DNA from 2 places in the Gabonia massiliensis genome. Region 2 is predicted to be linked to the other one. Evidence: riboswitches for the same ligand, from Rfam matches in the RefSeq annotation. Region 2 holds a riboswitch; the other holds the start of a gene.
What was found. Region 2 has a riboswitch for cobalamin ahead of BN2628_RS06555 (TonB-dependent receptor). Riboswitches for the same ligand answer to the same signal wherever they lie in the genome.

Region 1 (4,446 bases), 150 kb from region 2:
CCCAAAATAGCCGAAATCTGAGGAACTACACCTGAAGCCATTGTATTCTGATAAAAAATACTGGCATATCCCGTCAGACTTTCCACTCCTTCTTGAATACGAGCTCCACCTGAATCATTTAAAGCGATAATAGGAGCTCCATTTTGCAATGCCAAAGACTGCACTTTCACAATCTTTTGGGCATTAGTAGAACTCAATGAACCTCCATATACAGTAAAATCATAAGCATAAACATAGACTAATCGCCCATCTATCTTACCATATCCAGAAACAATACCATCCCCCGGAATTTTGGTCTTATCCATCCCAAAATTAGTACATCGATGTACTACAAACTTATCAAATTCAACAAAAGTCCCCTTATCGAGGAGAACCTCGATACGTTCTCGTGCTGTCATTTTTCCCGATTCTCTCTGCTTTTGTAATTTATCGAGACCTCCACCCAATTCGGCCATCTTATCTTTCTCGATAAAAGCTTCATATTTTTTTTCGTTATCCATATTTACATTTCTTCTGTTGAACTTAACTCCAGTTTAACTAACACTTGGTCATTCACTACAGAGTCCCCTTCTTTTACCAAGATTTCTTTTACTGAACAATCAGATGTAACTTTAAAATTGCTCTGCATTTTCATAGCTTCAATGACTAATACTGTATCTCCTGCCGAAAGTTTATCTCCTTCTTTTACAAGTATGCTTACAATTTTTCCCGGCATAGGAGACACAATCTTATCGTCTTGTTTATCCTCCTCTTTCTTTCGAGTACGAAGATATTTAGCTTGAGAATCAACAATATCAATAGAATAAGATGAAAAATGAGTATTTACTCGGTAATTTTTCCCCCCTTCGGACTTTATCAGCTCCGCATTATAAGATTGTCCATCATGCAATATAGAACATATTCCATTCTCTGCCATAACCACATCTACTTCATATGATTTGCCATCGATAGTCAATTGCACTTTATTACCATCTTTACTTACGAGTTCAATCTCAGCTATTCGTTTACCTATATGTACCTCCATTACTTTCTGGATTAAATTCTTAATACCCCCTTATGCATACCAAATGCTTTCCATCGACTAATAGGACGATTATCAACTGTAGTAGACGTATTCTCCTCCAAATTCATCAAATAGTCAATATACGCTGCTATCATCGCTATATTTTCAGATTTTTCTTCATTACCCGAAACTCCATGTAATAAAAACTCTGCATTTTTTTCTATAAAATGTGTATCATAGCCACCTTGTACAAAATCAGGGGTATCCATAATACGGCGTAAATACGGAATATTGTTTTTTACCCCCGTTATTTTATACTCATAAAGCACTCGTCGCATCCGTTCGATTGCATATTTACGACAAGTAGCCCAAACTATAAGTTTACCAATCATCGGGTCATAATGTACCGGAATTTCATAACCTTCATATACATAACTATCAATACGAACTCCTATCCCATTTGGTTCTGTTATCTGACGAATAATACCGGGAGATGGCATAAAGTTAAAATCGGTATCTTCTGCACAAATTCGACACTCAATAGCATGTCCACGTTGCATAATGTCACTTTGTTTCAGATGTAAGGACTTTCCATTAGCAATATGTATTTGTTCTTTCACCAAATCCACCCCTAATACCTCTTCTGTAATCGGGTGCTCTACCTGCAAACGGGTATTCATCTCCAAAAAATAGTAATTACGATGCTTGTCCACTAAAAATTCTATAGTACCAGCACCTATATAATTTACAGCCTTTGCCGCAGCAACTGCTTTTTCACCCATATCCTTCCGTAACTCTTCGGTGATAAACGATGATGGACTTTCTTCTACTATTTTCTGATGACGTCTCTGTACCGAACATTCCCTCTCACACAAATGTATTACATTACCATGGGTATCACCTAATATCTGAAACTCAATATGATGAGGTTCCTCTACATATTTCTCAAGATAAGCCGTATCATCTCCAAACGACGAAAGGGCTTCAGATTTAGCATTATTATATGCCTCTGCTACTTCACTTTCGTTATGTATAAGGCGCATTCCTTTCCCTCCTCCTCCAGAAGAAGCTTTTAACATAACAGGATAACCTATTTTATTACATAACTCTATCGCCTCTTCGACATTTCTCAGATTTTCCTGTGTCCCAGGAACTACCGGAACTCCAGCTTCTATCATCCGTAAACGGGCAGATATCTTATCACCCATAACTTCCATCGTCTCCGGTTCAGGACCTATAAAAATAATTCCTTCTTCTCTACACCGACGGGCGAAAGCAGCATTTTCTGAAAGAAAACCATATCCTGGATGAATGGCATCAGCTCCATGCTCTTTAGCGACATTTATAATCTTCTCGATATTCAGATAACTCTCTTTTGATGCTGCCGGACCGATGCAATACGCTTCGTCAGCATAGAAAACATGACGTGCAGTTCTATCAGCTTCAGAAAAAACAGCAATGGTTTTTATCTCCATTTCTTTGCATGAGCGCATCACTCGTACCGCAATTTCACCCCGATTAGCAACTAATATTTTCTTTATCATTCTATTCCTAATTTAGGATTTATTATTTCTATATCAACTCTGAACACAGCATTTACACCGTTTCAGACCGTTATTATAAAATTTGTGATTCCGTGGCATAGAAATTATAAAGAAAGAGGGAAGTACACCCTCTATCTGACTGCTGATGATACACGTCATAGCATTATGCATCATCACACAGGACGAAAACCCGACATATAATAGTATCTTATTCTCAATTTTCATTTCCCAATTCTATCCCACGAGAATATAAGAACTGTTGATTTTACAATTAAATAATAATTAAAATCACAACCGAACATGGCAGGTCTTCTGACTGACTCCAATTCAAGACGCCTTCCCAACAAGATGCCAGTGACTTCATAATCTTGAACTTCTATAGAGCTTCACAGCAGCGGGACTGTCCGGGAATTTCACCCGATTCCCTTTTCATTGGATTTAAAAAATAAAATTTATCAAATCCAAACCAAATTCGGGCTACAAAGATAACTAATAATTGAGTTTTACAACATTTTTTTTCTGAAATTTGGCTTTCGGGATCTTAGCAATTGCCATATATAAGTCAATAATTTCACTTATCCGGCTCATTCTTCAAGACATACATTAACAACAGTCTCTCATAAATTCGTACTATTATTCTATCTTCTTTTTTAATACAACAATTTCATAAAATAGAATATATAGAATAAAAAATATCTCTAATTTTCTAATATTTTTTACTACATTTCAATATTTTATAATATATATTTATATCTTTGTTCAAATCATGTCAGCCAAGAAAAAACAGTCCTCAATCTATATGGATGAAGATTACATTAAAAATCTTAGAAATATGATTTCATATACTCATACTCCGGAGTGGGCCAACACCGTAAAAAAGTCTTTAGAGATGAGAAATTTCGGAAAACTTGGAAATCGTTGGCCTCACACCGGAGGAAACTGGTCAGCAGCTTGGAGAATGGCTATATGGGCACGACTTCACGATGGCAATACAGCTATTCGAATTTTCAACCAATTAATAAAAGAAAGTGGTTATGAAAATATGATGTCGAATCAATCGGGTAATATGCAAGTAGACGCAACTATGACTACAGCAGGTCTATTCGCTGAAATGCTATTACAATCACACGACGGATTTATTGATTTATTACCTGCATTACCAACAGAGTGGCCAGAAGGTAAAATTTCAGGGTTAGCTGCTCGAAATGGATATCTGATAGATATAGAATGGACAAATGGTAATCTCACTAAGGCCCAAATTGGCATCCCTTCAAACATGGATAAACCCATAATTAAGGTACAAGGAGTATCAATACAAGATGATGATGCTCGCATCACTTTTACTAATATAGATTAATTCTTTTACCATATTTATTTTAAAGAGATAGCATTTTCACGTTATCTCTTTAAAATATTATTTCCAATTTTATAGAACTGCTTTCTCTACAAAACAAAAACCAATACCAGAAATACGAAGGAGGTATACATTATCTTTGTTCATCTTTACCCGTACAGAATTTCCTTCAAACTGTTGTGTAAAAACATATTTCCCATCCAAAGTATACACTGCTACCCGACCATCTCGGATGTCATCATCAAAATGAATAATAACAGTTTGTCCATCTCGGGTAAAGGTATATGATTTACCATCTGGACAAGAAGTACATGAAGTAGTATTATTCAAACGGTCATTCAATTGAGCCAGATACAAAGAAGGAATACTCTCTATAGGCATATTTTTTGATTCTACAAATCCTAAAAGAAAGTCTGAGACATATTCTGAAGTTACTAATGGACGTCCAGTTATATCCCCAGCCTTACAACCAATAGCATAATTCTGAGAGGTTGGAGGCTTCTGTAATCCTATCACACCTCGAGCTGTTACATCGCAATTCCACA
Region 2 (4,446 bases):
TAGGGCTTTCGTTTACTTTATTATTAGTTAAAGATAGTTTGATATGATAGCTATAGATATACTTTCAGATGCTTTTTTTGCGGCACTTGCCGGTATCGGTTTCGGAGCAATCTCAGACCCTCCTATGCGAGCTTTTCCCTCGATAGCCATCCTTGCAGCTATCGGCCATGCTTGTCGTTATTGCTTAATGACTTTCTTAGGATTTGATATTGCGACAGCTTCTCTTTTTGGAGCAGTAATTATCGGATTTGGCAGTTTATGGTTGGGAGGAAAAATATATTGTCCTATGACTGTTCTTTATATACCTGCTTTATTACCCATGATTCCCGGGAAATTTGCTTATAATATGGTATTCTCTCTACTAATGTTTTTACAAACAATGGATACTCCGGCAGAAAGGGCTAAATATATGGAAATGTTCTTTTCTAATGGAATAGTAACTTCTTCAGTCATTTTCATGTTAGCTGTAGGAGCTACACTACCTATTTTCCTTTTGCCTCATAAAGCATTCTCCTTAACCCGACATAATGTAATACGAAAAAGAAGACGTTCATGAATATTTTTTGGAATACAATAGCAAATTATAATTTGGCAACCTGGATATACCAGATAATTTTTATAACTATCGGTATATTATTAACACTTCTACTGATATATAAACCTTCCCGAATAATCAAAACCGGGATGAAAATATATTTAACCACCACTTATTTATGGATTTCTCTCATTTATTATTACATATTTTGTGCCGAAAGAAGTTATAATATAGCTATGGTTCTCTATTGGGGTATAATGGCCATCATTTGGTTATGGGATACAATAAGTGGATACACGACTTTTGAAAGTACAGGCAAACATCGTCTATTGTCCATTATTTTATTAATATTGCCTTTTATATACCCAATATTTTCATTAGCACGAGGCATGTCATTTCCTGCTATGACTTCTCCAGTAATGCCTTGTTCTGTCGCAGTATTCACTTTAGGATTGATGTTGATGTTTTCACGTAAAATAAATATGTTTATCGTGCTCTTTCTATGTCATTGGTCATTTATTGGAGTTTCTAAAACATACTCTTTCGATATTCCTGAAGACTTTTTATTATCTGGTGCAACCATTCCGGCTCTATACTTTTTTTTGAAAGATTTTTTCCTGAAGCAATCCTCCTCCGATACAAAGCCCCAAGGCAAATATATAAATCTCCTATTGCTTCTGGTATGCTCCATATTGGCAACAGCCTTAATTGTAGCATTAGGAATGGAAATAAAACTCAACCCATAAAGATAAAAATCTTTCTAAAAACAAATACTGACAATTATTTCATAAATAGAAATATAACAAATTAGAAATGCAATTTTTCATGTATGAAAAATTGCATTTCTAATTATTCTTCATACCTTTGCCTCGCATTGGTTCGAGACCTTTATTCAGAGGAATCGATTAAAAGGGAATCAGGTGGAAATCCTGAACAGTCCCGCTGCTGTAAGTTTCATACAAACGTTGTAAGCATGTACCAATAGCCACTGAATCAAAAAATTCGGGAAGGCGTTTACCAACGGAAACAAGTCAGAAGACCTGCCATGCTAATATTTTTCAATAGCTTTCGAGGAAAGAGCAAATTGATTCGTGTTTAGTATTCCGGCAGGATCCGGCATCTATCCTTTCGTACCATACTGCATTTATCCCTCTTGGGCTATTGTATTGTTTTACTATGTTAACAGTTCATACCTCAGGATGAATTCATTCGTAAAAATATGTAGTATAATATACTGTATATCTATAAATATACAAGTATCACTACTTTCCGCCCAAAACAAATTAGACTCAATACAACACATCAACGAAGTCGTTATAACCGGTAACCGATATAATGAAGTCATACCTTCTCAAAAATTAACCGGAAAAGAATTAGAAAATCTCAATAGTCTATCTATCGCTGATGCTTTACGTTACTTTTCAGGCATACAACTAAAAGACTATGGAGGTGTAGGAGGTATAAAAACCGTAAATATCCGTAGTATGGGTACCAATCATATGGGCGTCTACTATAACGGAATACAACTAGGAAATGCACAAAACGGACAAATAGACTTAGGCAAATATTCACTGGAAAATATTGAAGAAATATCTTTATACAACGGGCAAAAAAGTGAAATATTCCAATCGGCACGCGAATTCGGTTCGGCCGGGTCTATTTACATAACTACTCGCCGTCCCAAATTTGCAGAAGGAAAAACAGCAAACCTAAAAGCTGGTTTGAAAGCTGGTTCCTTCGATTATATTAATCCATCTGTCTTATTTGAATACAAATTAAACAATAATTTAAGCGCCAGTTTCAATGCCGAATGGATAAATGCAAGTGGTAAATATAAGTTTCGCTATAGAAGAGTAACTCCCTCTGGTGAACTGGCTTATGATACTACGGCAACTCGTCAAAATGGGGATATAGATGCAGTTCGAATCGAAGGTGGATTACAGGGATATTTCCCCAATGGACGATGGAAAGCTTATATGTATCACTATACTTCCGAAAGAGGCGTTCCCGGTGCTATTGTCAATAACGTATGGAGGCGCGGAGAACGACTTTGGGATAGAAATTCGTTCGTACAAGGGATGTTTGAATATGACATTACCTCTAAATTAAGTACGAAAGTAAATCTAAAATACGCATTTGATTATACCCGATACGTAAATAATGACGACAAACTAATACATGTCGATAACATATACAAACAGCGAGAAGGTTATATATCTTGGGCCAACAAATACAGTATATTATCCAATTGGGATGTATCTGTTGCCTATGACTATCAATGGAATGGTCTTTCCGAATACACGTCAGTATTCAGGAACACTCACTGGATTTCCGCGGCAACAGCTTTTTCCATCAAAAATTGTTTAAAAGTACAGGCTGCAGCTTTAGCTACTATCGTAGATGAAGAAGCTCGGGAAAGAGAAAATGCTCCCAATAAGAAAAAAGTAACTCCTGCCATATTTTTATCATATAAACCCATCCGAAAAGCAGATTTCATAATACGAGCATTTTATAAACACAGTTACCGAATGCCAACATTCAACGACTTGTATTATACCGATATGGGAAATGCCTATCTGCGTCCGGAAACAGCCAAACAGTATAATCTCGGTCTTCTATATGATATAGATAGAAAAGAACACACATTCTCTTTTTTTAGAATAGGAGCTGATATATATTACAACCGGGTCAAAGATAAAATTGTAGCCTATCCTAAAGGGCAACAATTTCGTTGGACAATGCTAAACTTGGGAGAAGTAGATATTCGTGGAATTGATGCCCAAACCATGGCCATTTTCCGTTTGCCCTACAAAATAGAACTAACCGCCAAATTACAATATACCTATCAGAAAGCTATCGATATAACCAATCCGGCAGATAATTATTACCGGGACCAAATACCCTATATTCCTTGGCATAGTGGTTCGGCTATAGCGATGCTCAGTTGGAAAGGATGGAATCTGAACTACAGTTTCATCTATGTAGGACACAGATATAACCAGCAGGAAAATATTCGATACAATTATACACAACCTTGGTATACCAGTGACGTATCGTTAATAAAAACTTTTAAAATAAAAAAAACTCACTTAAAAGCCTCTGTTGAGGTAAATAACCTTTTAAGCCAAGATTACGATGTAATACTGAATTACCCGATGCCAAAACGTAATTATCGATTTGGGATATCAGTCGAATTATAAAATCACAGCATGATAATGAAAAAGTATTTTCACATATCAATATTTATATTTTTCACTCTACTCATTCTACTGCCGGCTTGTCGAAAAGACGAGTTAGTAGTACCAACTGAATATGATATTCTACCCTTCGAGATGAATCCCGACAGCAATCCTATAGGGATGTATGTACTCAATGAAGGAAATATGGGTAGCAATAAAGCATCTATCGATTTTGTCGATTTTAAAAATACCCTATATGTACGCAATATGTACGCTGAACGCAACCCAACTGTCATTAAAGAGCTGGGAGATGTCGGTAATGACATACAAATATACGGAAGTAAGTTATACGCCGTCATCAACTGTTCTCACAAAGTAGAAGTAATGGATGCTCACACCTTGATACGAATCGGCCAAATTGATATTCCAAACTGTCGATATATTCGTTTTGCACAAGGTAAAGCTTATGTGTCAGCTTATGTCGGCCCTGTAGCCATGGATCCAAATGCTCAATTAGGTGCAGTTTATAGAATCGATACCACTTCATTGAAAGTAACCGGAAAAGTTACTGTCGGTTACCAACCTGACGAACTGGAAATTTTAGGTGAATACATATATGTCGCCAACTCAGGAGGATACCGGGCTCCGAATTACGATTTTACTGTTTCTGTTGTCGAAATGTACGGAATGAAACAAGTCCAAAAAATTCCGGTAGCAATAAATCTTCACCGT

Region 1: it holds a riboswitch for cobalamin, as region 2 does, so the genes downstream of both, accC (acetyl-CoA carboxylase biotin carboxylase subunit) here and BN2628_RS06555 (TonB-dependent receptor) in region 2, are expected to answer to the same signal.

The regions. Positions count from the first base shown of each region.
Region 1 covers NZ_LN877939.1:549,835-554,280, forward strand. Annotated here, with positions in the region: gene BN2628_RS07085 (acyl-CoA carboxylase subunit beta) at 1-500, opposite strand, end outside; gene BN2628_RS07090 (acyl-CoA carboxylase biotin carboxyl carrier protein subunit) at 503-1,024, opposite strand; gene accC (acetyl-CoA carboxylase biotin carboxylase subunit) at 1,036-2,547, opposite strand; cobalamin riboswitch at 2,832-3,033, opposite strand; gene BN2628_RS07100 (glycoside hydrolase family 95-like protein) at 3,380-3,904, shown strand; gene BN2628_RS07105 (hypothetical protein) at 3,974-4,446, opposite strand, start outside.
Region 2 covers NZ_LN877939.1:402,999-407,444, forward strand. Annotated here, with positions in the region: gene BN2628_RS06540 (threonine/serine exporter family protein) at 1-47, shown strand, start outside; gene BN2628_RS06545 (threonine/serine exporter family protein) at 44-556, shown strand; gene BN2628_RS06550 (DUF6064 family protein) at 553-1,281, shown strand; cobalamin riboswitch at 1,394-1,598, shown strand; gene BN2628_RS06555 (TonB-dependent receptor) at 1,735-3,735, shown strand; gene BN2628_RS06560 (YncE family protein) at 3,751-4,446, shown strand, end outside.